Regions from separate parts of the Pantoea nemavictus genome, predicted to be linked through region 4. Evidence: predicted binding sites of a transcription regulator. Region 4 holds the regulator's gene; each other region holds the start of a gene.

Evidence for each region. The regulator Fur, encoded in region 4, represses iron uptake genes when iron is present. The targets are predictions, from matches to a motif close to ATAATAATGAGAACNACTATCAA.
Region 1: WH298_RS17630 (TonB-dependent siderophore receptor) is a predicted target of Fur. The motif match lies at 1,229-1,251, and genes of this name have one in related genera.
Region 2: fes (enterochelin esterase) is a predicted target of Fur. The motif match lies at 1,019-1,041, and genes of this name have one in related genera.
Region 3: WH298_RS05875 (TonB-dependent receptor domain-containing protein) is a predicted target of Fur. The motif match lies at 1,693-1,715, and genes of this name have one in related genera.

Annotation. Positions count from the first base shown of each region.
Region 1 is NZ_JBBGZW010000001.1:3,823,376-3,826,536, reverse strand. It holds gene treA (alpha,alpha-trehalase TreA) at 1-1,004, shown strand, start outside; gene WH298_RS17630 (TonB-dependent siderophore receptor) at 1,266-3,161, shown strand, end outside.
Region 2 is NZ_JBBGZW010000001.1:2,687,930-2,691,090, reverse strand. It holds gene WH298_RS12265 (TonB-dependent siderophore receptor) at 1-834, opposite strand, end outside; gene fes (enterochelin esterase) at 1,092-2,321, shown strand; gene WH298_RS12255 (enterobactin synthase subunit F) at 2,306-3,161, shown strand, end outside.
Region 3 is NZ_JBBGZW010000001.1:1,299,789-1,302,949, reverse strand. It holds gene WH298_RS05890 (siderophore-interacting protein) at 1-627, shown strand, start outside; gene WH298_RS05885 (PadR family transcriptional regulator) at 718-1,257, shown strand; gene WH298_RS05880 (Rdx family protein) at 1,327-1,614, opposite strand; gene WH298_RS05875 (TonB-dependent receptor domain-containing protein) at 1,845-3,161, shown strand, end outside.
Region 4 is NZ_JBBGZW010000001.1:3,360,884-3,364,044, reverse strand. It holds gene ybfE (LexA regulated protein) at 1-151, shown strand, start outside; gene fldA (flavodoxin FldA) at 289-819, shown strand; gene fur (ferric iron uptake transcriptional regulator) at 1,174-1,623, shown strand; gene WH298_RS15400 (hypothetical protein) at 1,684-2,079, opposite strand; gene glnS (glutamine--tRNA ligase) at 2,314-3,161, opposite strand, start outside.

The DNA of each region.
Region 1 (3,161 bases), 460 kb from region 4:
GCGACGATGTCTATCGTCAATACCTGCCGCAGCTGCAGAAAGAGTACGACTACTGGATGGCGGACAGCGATAAAGTCGCCGCCGGTCAGGCCAGCAAACGGGTGATTAAACTGAGCGACGGCACGCTGCTCAACCGCTACTGGGACGATCGCGACGCACCACGTACCGAATCCTGGCTGGATGATGTCAACACGGCGAACAAAGCGCCGGAGCGCAATAAGCAGCAGGTGTATCGCGATCTGCGTGCGGGCGCGGCGTCAGGCTGGGATTTCAGTTCGCGCTGGTTTACTGATGCCCATAATCTGGCCTCGATCCGCACCACGCAGTTAGCGCCGGTCGATCTCAACAGCCTGCTGTTCCACCTCGAACAGACATTGTCGAAAGCGTCCAAACTGGACAAGCAGGATGACAAGGCCAAAACGTTTGCTGCGGATGCCGAAAAACGTCAGGCAGCGATCAATCGTTATCTGTGGAACGACAAACAAGGCTGGTACGCCGATTACGACTTCCAGAAAAAGCAGGTACATCCTCAGCTTACGGCAGCCACGCTGTTCCCGCTCTATATGCAGGTAGCGAGCGATAAACAAGCAGATCGCACCGCTAAAGCGGTGGAGAAACAGTTGCTGAAACCCGGCGGATTGGTTACCACCACCGTAAACAACGGCCAGCAATGGGATGCGCCAAACGGCTGGGCCCCGCTGCAGTGGGTGGCGGTAGAAGGTCTGGAGCATTACAACCAGCCGAAGCTGGCGCAGCAGATTGGTCAGCGCTTCCTGCAAAACGTGCAGGCAACCTACGACAAGGAGCACAAACTGGTTGAGAAATATGTGGTGGAAGGCGCGCAGCTGGGCGGCGGTGGCGGCGGTGAATATCCGCTGCAGGACGGTTTCGGCTGGACCAATGGCGTGACGCTGAAATTGCTCGACAAATACTGCCCGAAAGACAAAACCTGTAACAGCGCCGGTGATATTCCTGATATGCCTGCGTTGACTTCCGCGAAGTAATCCTATCCCTCATGCCGGGCGAACAGGCCCGGCAACCGCACATTCCGTCGCGGCGTAATTTATTGCGCATCCTCTGGATGGGCATAATTCCGCCATTATTATGCGCGATAAATCGCGCCGCTACGGCTTGTATGCGTCATCTGTGCATTTTCCTCACAACCCTCTTACAACAAATTCACACCTTGAAACACCCGCATTAAAAGATAATAATTCTCAATCTGATATCGATAGCCATTCCCATTAATAACAACAGGAACCCTCATGACCTCGCTGTTTACCCTTAAACGTGGCCGCGTGCTGTGTGCGCTTGCGCTGGCTCTACCCGCTGCGAGCTTTGCGGAAGAGTCGATTGTCGTTACCGCTCAGCCGCAGGAGAGCGCCACTTCACCGACGCAAGGTTATCTCGCCACGCGCAGCAGCGGTGCCAGTAAAACCGATCAACCGCTGATTACCACCCCACAATCCATCTCGGTGGTAACGCGTCAGCAAATGCAAGATCAGGGTGCGCAGGATCTCAATCAGGCACTGGGTTATACGCCGGGCGTGTTTACCAACTTTGGCGGTGCCGCCACGCGTTATGACACCATCGCCCTGCGCGGCTTCCACGGCGGTGATGTCGATAACACCTTCCTTGATGGACTGCGCGTGATGAGTGACGGCGGCAGCTTCAACATTCTGCAGGTGGATAACTGGTTCCTCGATCGCATCGATGTGATTAAAGGCCCCTCTTCTGCGTTGTATGGCCAAACCGTGCCGGGCGGATTGGTGAATATGGTCAGTAAGCGTCCGCAGTTTGCTGAAGAGGGCCATTTCCGCCTGTCTACTGGCACGAATGCCACTAACAGCGCCGCGTTTGATTACACCAACGCCATCAATGATCAGTGGGCATTCCGTGTAACCGGCATCACGCGCAACAGCGATACCCAATACGATCACACCCGTGAAGAGAAGTATGCGATTTCACCGCAGCTGATGTGGCAGCCAAGTGAAGACACCAATTTAGTGCTGCGCGCCTATCTGCAGAAAGATCCGTCTGGCGGCTATCACGGTTCGGTACCCGCAGAAGGCACGCTTTACAGTCATAATGGTCGTAAGTTAAGCGATAGCTTCTACGAAGGCGACAGCGCGCTCGATCAGTTCAAGCGCCACGAACAGATCTACAGCTATGATTTTTCACACCGCTTCAACGATGTGTGGTCAGTGCACTCTACCGGCAGCTACAGTCACTCTAATACCGAGCTCGATCAGGTGTATCAGATTGGCTGGAATGCCACCAATCCAGACTTGCTGAATCGCTACTTCTCCGGCGAGCGTTCATCACTCAACGCCTGGGCCAACGATAACCAGCTGCAGGCCGATTTTGCCACCGGCGCGCTCCAACATCGCGTGACGCTGGGTGCCGAATACCATCGTTATAAAAACGACATCAGCGATTCTAGCGGCGCAGCGAGTGCGCTGAACCCGTGGACCGGTGAAGCCGTCGGCGCGATGCCAGATTTTGCCTGGACAGCGCAAACGCGTCGCTATTATCAGACCGGCCTGTATCTGCAGGATGAGTTGCAGCTCGATCGCTGGCATCTGGATCTCTCGGGCCGCTACGACCGCATCGTGTCAGAAAATGGCAACAGCCGTCGTCAGGACGATCACATCAGCGGCCGTGCTGCGCTGCTGTACGCCTTCGACAATGGCGTATCGCCTTACGTCAGCTGGAGCCAGGCGATTACCCCCGCCTCATTGACCGATCCTGATGGCAATCAGCTGAAACCGACCACCTCCGAGCAGTACGAAGCGGGCGTGAAATATCAGCCGGTCGGCACGCGCGATATGTACACCATCGCCCTATACGATTTAACCCAGGATGATGTCGCCAACCGTAACGTGCAGGACGGTACTTACACGCCATCGGGCAAAGTGCATTCACAGGGTATTGAGCTGGAAGCACGTAATCAGCTTACCTCGCGTTTCAGCACCATCGCGGGTTACACGCTGAATCATCTGCGCTTCAAAGACTCCGTAGACGGCAACGATGGCCATACACCTTACGTGACGCCAAACAGCATGGCATCGTTGTGGGGTCACTATCAGTTTGATTACGGTTTGAGTGCCGGGGCTGGCGTGCGCTATATCGGGAAACAGTGGGCGGATAACGAAAACACC
Region 2 (3,161 bases), 670 kb from region 4:
TGCCCAGCTCAGTAATGCATTAATATCTTTATTCACCGAGCCTTCGCGGCCCGATGGATAACTGCCGGCATAGCTACCGGTACGCGCCGCCGCATGACCTTCATTGATGTCATAGGCATCGGCCTGCGTTTTGGCTAAACCGCCGTACAAACGGAAGTTGAAATCATCGCCCAGCGGTCCTTCCAGGCTGAAGTTGGTGCGTTTAGTGGCGCCTTCGGCTTTGTGTTCTGGCACGTTGTAATAGGTGTTCCATGAACCGTGCCACTGCTGATCGGTCTGTTTTTTGGTGATGATATTCACCACGCCGCCCGCTGCACCGTTACCGTAACGTACCGCTGCAGGTCCACGAATCACGTCGATATGGTCGATCATCTCCGGCGGCACCCAGTTAGTATCACCGCGCGTATCACGCTCGCCACGCCAGCCAAGGCGCACCGAGTTGCGGCTGGTGATCGGCATGCCATCCACCATGATCAGGGTATTTTCTGGGCCCATGCCACGAATATCGATCTGGCGATTGTTGCCGCGCTGGCCGCTGGTGGAGTTACCGGTCAGGTTCACGCCTGGCATGGTACGGATAATTTCTGATACATCGCGCGCGGGCGGATGCTTTTTGATTTCGTCGGCGGTGATGGTTGAGACGCCCGGCGCCTGCAGGTTCTGCTGCTGCGCGGTAACCATTAAGGTGCCGCCGTCCATCGATTGTGCGTCAGTGGTGCTCGCTGAGGTTTTGCTGGAGGAAGTCTCTGCTGCCCAGGCGCCGCTGGAGAACAGTGAGGCGCTGAGCCCCAATTCAAGAAGAATAGCTAATGATAACCGCGAGTAATTTTTCATTTTATACGTTCCTGGATGGCCAGCAAAAGCCGTTGCATGCTGACTGGCGAGCCGGTGAGAAGATCCCTGTTCCTATCGCGCCCAGTTCCAGACCCTTCAAACCATCCGTAGCGCAACCTTACCGAACGGTAAGCATCAGGCGGAACGAGCGTGCTCATTTTTGAGCGCAGTCACCCTATTGCAAATGCAAATTATTATCAATAGTATTATTCATCAAGCTTATGTAAATCTCCGCGTAAACACCGACTGGCAGCCCTATGACCTGGCGAAATGATGTAACCGGCAGTGCAGCCTGGTGGCAGGCGCAACAATCCCAGGGGATTCCCCGTATTGAGTTAGCAGACGATGGCCAATGTCAGGTCACCTTCTTCTGGCGCGACCCGCAAGGTGATGAAACACAATCGTCGACCCAGCGCGTATGGATCAACATTACCGGCGTCACCGATCACCACCAGCGCCGCCCACCACAGTCGCTGATGCGCGTGACGGGCACTAACGTCTGGTACTGGCAGACTTCGCTACCGGCTAACTGGCGCGGCAGCTACTGTTTAATACCCGATGAACAGGCCACCGACTTTTCTGGTGAAGCCGACATGTCTTCGCTGCGCAACTGGTGGCGCGATAAATTCCCCACTGCACAGGCCGATCCGCTGAATTATTTACGCGGCTGGTCTGGCGGACGTGGCATGAGTGTCTCACCGCTGCATCTGCCGCAGGCCCCGAATCAGCAGGTATGGCAAGCGGTAGATAAGGGCACGGCGCCAGCCGTGGAGCTGCAGCAGCAGCAATGGCACAGCGCAATATTGGGCAACAGCCGCAAGGTATGGATTTACACCACCGGCGACGCCAATCCCGCGCAGCGTCCGCTGGCGATCCTGCTGGATGGGCAATTCTGGGCGCACAACATGCCGATTGCCGGGCCGCTGCAGCAGCTTACCGATGCCGGCACCTTGCCGCCTGCGGTATATCTGTTTATCGATATCATCGACCGCGACCACCGCAGCCGCGAGCTGCCGTGCAATGCGCAGTTTTGGCAAGCTCTCCAGCAAGAACTCCTACCGCAGATTGCCCAGTCAGTGCCCTATCGCCAGCAGGCCAATAGCACCATCGTCGCCGGGCAAAGTTTTGGCGGCCTCGCCTCGGTTTATGCCGCGCTGCACTGGCCGGAAACCTTTGGCAATGCGCTCAGCCTCTCCGGCTCCTTCTGGTGGCCGGAACGCGGCAATCCGCACGGTTGGCTGCTACAGGCGCTGGAGAGTGGCCTTACACCACGCCAGCCGCTGCGCTTCTGGCTGGAAGCGGGCAAGCGCGAAGGCTTAATTTTGCAAGCTAATCAACAGTTACAGCAGCAACTGCACGCTGCCGGTTATCAGGTGCATTACCAGCCGGTGGAAGGCGGGCATGACGCGCTCTGTTGGCGCGGTGGCCTGCTGAGTGGCTTACAAGCCCTGTTGAATCAACCGGAGCATCCATGTCCGAATCCCTGATGAATAAATCTATGATTGACCAACAAACCCTGCCGTTAGTCGCGGCACAGCCCGGTATCTGGATTGCCGATCAGCTGTCCCCGCACCGCAACGCTTACGCGGTAGCGCACTTTGTCGAGCTGCGCGGTGACATTGATAGCGCCTTACTCGCCCAGTCAATTGTCGCGGGCATGCAGGAAGCCGATACGCTAAACATGGCCTTCGGCGAAGTGGAAGGCGAAGCGTTGCAGTGGCTCCAGCCACAACAATTTAGTCCGCCGCAGATTATCGATCTGCGCGGCGAGGCCGATGCCGTCGCCACAGCACGCGTGCTAATGCGCGAAGATATGAACAGCGATCTGCGCGTGCTGAGCGGCGCAAAACTGTGGCATCACTGCCTGTTCCGCCTCGGCGAGCAGCATTGGTTCTGGTATCAGCGCTATCACCATTTAGTGGTGGATGGCTTCAGCTTTACCGCACTAACGCGCCGCATCGCTAACCTCTACAGTGCCGCAGTGCACCAGCAGTCGGCCGAACCGACGCCGTTTATCCCGTTTAGCGAGGTGGTTGAAGAGTATCAGCGCTATCGCGAATCCTCCTCGTTCACGCGTGACAGCCAGTTCTGGCGCGAAAAAGGGGCGGCGCTGCCGTCACCGGCGTCGCTCTCGCCGCTACCGCTTGCCGGACAAACCGCCAGCACCGATCTACTTCGCCACAGCGTGACGCTGGATCGCAGCACCTTTCAAACGCTGGTGCAGCAGCACCCGCAATCCAGCGCCGCCGATCTTGCCTTCGCCCTTGTTGCGCTGTGGCTGGCACGTCTCAGCGGCCAAAACGACTTTGCCGCCGGCTTCATCTTTA
Region 3 (3,161 bases), 2.1 Mb from region 4:
GACGATCACATCAAAGTGTTCTTCCCGGACAGCGCCGGCAGCGCGCTGGCACTGCCACAAATGACGGATGACGGCATTGTCTGGCCGGGCGGCGTACGTCCTGCCGCGCGTGATTACACGCCGCTGGAGTTCAACGGCGTTGATTCACTGACCATCGATTTCTACCTGCACGATGGCGGCGTGGCCAGTAGCTGGGCCAATGACGCTAAGCCGGGCGACCAAATTGCCATGGGCGGCCCGCGCGGTTCGCTTATCGTACCCGCTGATTATGCCTGTCAGATTTACGTCTGCGACGAGACCGGTCTGCCGGCCTTTAAGCGCCGTTATGCTGAGATGCAGGCACAGCAGATTCATCTGCTGGCGTATGCGGATGAAGCGACAGGGCGCGATTATCTGGGGGATTTACCCAATGTGCAGGTGACCTGGCTCGGCAGCGGCACCATGCAGGCCGCTAACCTTGCCGCCATCACCGCGCAGCTGGATAACATTGCCTTGCCCGCCGATGATTACTTCATCTGGCTGACGGGTGAGGGCGAAGCGGTGAAACAGCTCAGCGATTACTTTACCCAGGGACGCGGTGCACACACCGATTACGTGCGCGCTGTGGCCTACTGGCATCAGAAATAACCGACACTTCCCCGCGCGCTGCCGCCTGTGTTGAATTTTGCCAGGTGGCAGACTACTATCAACCTCCCCAAATTGACGCTCAGGAAGGCAATGAAACAGCAGCGGGATTTTCCATGGCAGTCCGACCACGCACCGCGTGCCATCTGTGCAGGCGCACGTAAAAAGCGCCGGGAGCGAATGCTGGATGCCAGCGATATCCGCCTGTTAATGCTGCACTTTCTGGCGAACAGCTCTGCGCACGGCTATGAGCTGATCAAATCAGTCGAAGAGCTCTCCAAGGGGGAATACTCCCCCAGTCCCGGCATTATTTATCCCAACCTGACGCTGCTTGAAGAGATGGATGCGATTCGCGTGGTGGATGCGCAGGCATCACGTAAAGCCTATGCGCTGAATGACAGCGGCGCGGCGCTGCTGGCGGATAATCGTGACAATGTGGAGGCGATTATCGAGCGCTTAACTTCGCTGGCGATTCTGGTGAATAACCGCAGCATTCCGCAGGTTGAGCAGGCGATTCATTTGATCAAGCACACCTTGAATCATCGTCTGGCGCAGGAAGATATTTCGCCAGAGGCGCTGGAGATGGTGATTAACGCGCTGCACGAAGCGGCGGAGAAAATCGCCAGGAGTTAGGTGGTTGCCAGTTCCACCCGTAGGGTCGCCATTTATGGCGACCGTTCCGATAACCGTACGGAGAGCAGATCAGCTCTTCTTCTTGTCCACATGCCCCAATGCGCGATCCGGCCAGCAAACATCGCGCACGCGCTGCTTCAACGCGGCCGCATCCGGGAATCCGCCTTCCTGCTTACGCTCCCAAATCACCAGCCCATCAATCTGAATCTCAAACACGCCGCCGGTGCCTGGCTTAAGCGTTACCGCACTCAAATCCTCGGCAAAGGTATGCAGTAACTCCTGCGCCATCCACGCAGAACGTAGCAGCCAGTTGCATTGAGTACAGTAGTGAATGGTGATGGCAGGTTTCTGAGTCATAGGTGTCTCTGCTTAATTATTGATAATAAACAAGTTAACAAATTGTGCGCTCTAAGATACATCTTAATGTAAATGCTATTGATAATGATTACCACTTGCATTACATTTCTGTCGCAATCATTTATTACATAAAATAAGTCCGCAACTTTTTACGGTCTTTGCTTCAAAGTCCGTACTTTCTGGTAGCAAGCAAGTGAGCGAATACTAACAATTAACCAGGTATTTCGCGCATGTCTTCACTCTTTCAGGGATTAAACCAGCAGCGTCTTTTCAAAGTTGCCATCTTATCTTCGGCTATTCATGCCGCTTGCAGCTTTGCCGCCAGCGATAACGCCAGCAATGAGCCGGTACTCACCGTCACCGCGCCGAAGCAGCAGGCCGGCAATAAAACCACCATCACCGCGCAAGAGCTGCAAAAACGTGGCGCCAATGATTTCGGTTCGATCATGCGGTATGAACCGCTGATCAGCGCGACCGGCTCCAGCGGTGGTTCATCTGCCGGTAAAAGTGGCTTCGACCGCGCGGGTTACACCGGTTACAACATTCGTGGCCTGGAGAGTAACCGCGTCGGCATGGATATCGACGGCATTCCGATTCCGGATGCCACCGGACGTCCTTACGTCAGCCGCACCGGCAATAATACCTTTGGTATCGGCCGCGATTACATCGACCCTTATATGTTCGGCAGCGTCGACATTGAGAAGGGCGCTACTGCGGTGGATCAGCCGAATACGTCGATCGGCGGCAACGTCTCGTTCCACAACAAAACCGCCGATGATTACCTCAGCAGCGATAAAAATACCTACTTTGGCTATCAGAGCGGTTACGACTCATCGAACCGAAGCTGGCACAACGGTATCACCGCTGCCGTAGGCGATGATGAGCTGCGCGGCCTGTTTGTTTACAGCCGTCGTGATGGTCAGGAAACCGAGAACAACAGCGGCGTCAAAGAGGCTTATCCGGCCAACTGGCACTCCGATGCCTTTATGACGTCGGGCATCTGGCAGCCGAACGATCAGCACAAGCTGAGTGCCACCTTCGATTACTATCACAAAACCAATCACAGCCACTACGATACCTGGGACACCAGCGGCAACACCGTGTGGGGCACCGCGCAGCAGCAAAGTGATACGCGCCGCTGGGGCATCAATCTGGCGGATGAGTGGACGCCGTACAACGATTTCATCGACACGCTGACCACGCGCCTGTACTGGCAGCAAACCCAGGCGCATGACAATACCTGGCTGCCGACCAGCGCCAGCCAGTACGGCTTTGTTTATTCTGATTTCAACGTTGATACCTACGGTTTCGATACGCGCGGCACCAAAACGCTGGGGCGCCATGAGCTGAGTGCCGGGATTAACACGCGTCTGGATAACAGCGAGCGCCCGTTCCGTCAGGCGCCGACGCCGAGCACCTTCAGCGCCATTACCCAGCCGCAGTCAGACAGCCGCACGTTTGCCGTGGCCGGTTATCTGCAGGATAAGATCAACTTCGATCTTGATAGCCACAACTTCGCGATCATTCCCGGCGTACGCGTGATGTAT
Region 4 (3,161 bases):
CAAGCGCGATAAAGTGCGTGGGCTGCGTCGTGTCGAGCTGAAGATGTCCAGCGAGGCGGTTGACGCGCTCAGCACGCTGGCCGACCAGCAAAACATCAGTCGCAGCGAATTGATTGAACAAATGCTGCTGGCACAGCTCAAACTGTCGTAACGCGCGAAGACCGCACGCTGGAACACAAAGTCACGGCTTTACAAGTTCCGCACTTTTTACCGGTCTGCTATTATTCGCATTACTGTGCAGTCAACTGACTTACTTTCACAATCAGGATCTAAGAGGTTACCTAACCCATGGCAATCGTAGGCATTTTCTTCGGCAGCGATACCGGCAACACTGAAAACATTGCAAAAATGATCCAGAAACAACTGGGTAAAGATGTCGCCGAAGTGCATGACATTGCTAAGAGCACCAAAGAAGATCTCGATGCGTTCGATATCCTGCTGCTGGGCATTCCAACCTGGTATTATGGTGAAGCGCAGTGTGACTGGGATGATTTCTTCCCGACGCTGGAAGAGATTGATTTCAATGGCAAGCTGGTAGCGCTGTTTGGTTGTGGCGATCAGGAAGATTACGCCGAATACTTCTGCGACGCGATGGGCACCATCCGCGACATCATTGAGCCGAATGGTGCAGTCATCGTCGGCCACTGGCCAACCGAAGGCTACCATTTTGAAGCATCTAAAGGTTTGGCCGATGATAAACACTTCCTCGGTCTGGCGATTGACGAAGACCGTCAACCCGAACTGACCAATGAGCGCGTTGAAACCTGGGTGAAGCAGATCTTCGATGAACTGCAGCTGAAAGAGATTATTGAAGCGTAATCCCCTGCTCTGCCCGATGTGCGCGCAAGTTCACATCGGGCAACGGAATTTCCTATAAAAATAATAGCTACGGTTTTTTAACTTTTCCCCGCAAATCTGTAGAATACCCGCAATGGTCATCCGCTTATTCCTCTGGCATTAGAATGAGGCTGAGTGAAATGGAATCCAAAACCCAAGCGTCTTGAAGGCGTTAGTGACATTATCCTTACTGCTTTTGGTGATTAAGGACGTTGCCTTGGTTTTCATTTCACTGCTTGAGTTCTATAATGAGACGCAAATGAGAATGCGCGTTGACCTAAACATTCAAGGCCCCTGCGCCGCAAGTGACTAGCAAAGTAACAGGACAATATCCGCATGACTGACAACAACTCCGCATTGAAGAAGGCTGGCCTGAAAGTCACGCTCCCCAGACTGAAAATTCTGGAAGTGCTTCAGGGACCCGGACCCGAGTCCCATCACGTCAGTGCGGAGGATTTGTATAAGCGCCTGATCGATATGGGCGAAGAGATTGGTCTGGCAACGGTATATCGCGTTCTTAACCAGTTTGACGACGCGGGCATCGTTACCCGTCATAATTTTGAAGGCGGTAAATCTGTCTTTGAACTGACCCAGCAACATCACCACGATCACCTGATTTGCCTCGATTGCGGCAAGGTTATCGAATTTAGCGATGAATCAATTGAAACGCGTCAGCGTGAAATTGCCACTCGCCATGGTATCAAACTCAGTAACCACAGCCTGTACTTGTACGGTCACTGTGCTCTGGGAGACTGCCGCGAAGACGACACGCTCCACGATAAGTAATTGAGTGTGCTATGCAGTATAAAAAAACCGGCGCTTGAGCCGGTTTTTTTATACCTGAAATCAGGCAACGATGGTTTCTTGCAGGTAACGCCAGCGCGGAATGCTGGTGCTGCAATCGAGAACCGCCAGTGAAATGCGGCTCTGATTGATGCCATTCATCATTTGTAATTCACGATATTGAATCGTCACCTCTTCGCTTTGCTGCGAGATAATGGCGTGCTCACTGGTCGCAATACGCATGCCTTCGCGTTGCCCATTCAATTGGCGAAACAGCGTTTCCATCTCATTAAGATCCAACTGTTTACCTTGCGGTGTCACCATTTTAAATTCGGGATGAAAGTGCGATAAAAACAGATCAATGCTGTCATCACTGCCTTCAACCTGATTGAAAATACGTTCGATAAGCTGATGTAATACAACCACACTGTGCTTGGCTTCCAGGGCAAGACTTGTCATTTTTTATCCTTTGATAACCCGCGGAGCAACGTTTGAGTGCGCATAGCCTACCTGAAAAAAAGTTTTTCACACTGGCAAATGGTTTAATTTTGCTAAAGTCAGAATAGTCGTAAATGAGGAATTAATCGCATCAACAGGAAGGCAGCATAAAAGATTGCAGGTGGCCAAATAGAGGCAATAAAAAAGGGCGATTGCTCGCCCTTTCATGATCTTATCGTGTTAGCGACAAAATAATTAATCGCCGATTTTCGCCCAGGTATCGCGCAATCCAACGGTGCGGTTAAACACCAATTTTGACGGCTGCGAATAAACGCTATCAGCACAGAAGTAGCCTTCACGTTCGAACTGATACGGTGCCATTGAATCGGCCTCGCGCAGACCAGGCTCAACGAAGCCCTGTTTAGTTTCGAGTGAGTTCGGGTTAATGGTGGTGAGGAAATCCTCAGCCGCGCCCGGATTTGGCACACTAAACAGACGATCATACAGGCGGAATTCCGCCGGCAACGCGTGAATTGCAGAAACCCAATGGATAACGCCTTTCACTTTACGCCCATCAGCAGGATCTTTGCTCAGCGTATCAACATCGCAAGTACAGTAGATACAGGTGATATTGCCTTCATCATCCTTCGCTACACGTTCAGCACGGATCACGTAAGCATTACGCAGACGCACTTCTTTACCCAGCACCAGACGCTTGTATTGTTTATTGGCTTCTTCGCGGAAGTCAGCGCGATCGATCCACACTTCACGGCTGAATGGCACTTCACGCGTACCCATCTCCGGTTTGTTAGGATGATTTGGCATGGTGATGATCTCTTCGTGACCCGCTGGCAGATTTTCAATCACCACCTTCAGGGGATCCATCACGGCCATCGCACGCGGCGCGTTTTCATTGAGATCGTCACGAATGCACGACTCCAGTGAAGCCATTTCTACGATATTGTCCTGCTTAGTAACGCCAATGCGGCGGCAGAACTCACGAATCGAAGCCGAGCTGTAACCACGACGACGCAAACCGGAAACGGTCAGCATGCGCGGATCGTCCCAGCCTTCCACAACTTTTTCGCTCACCAGCTGAGTCA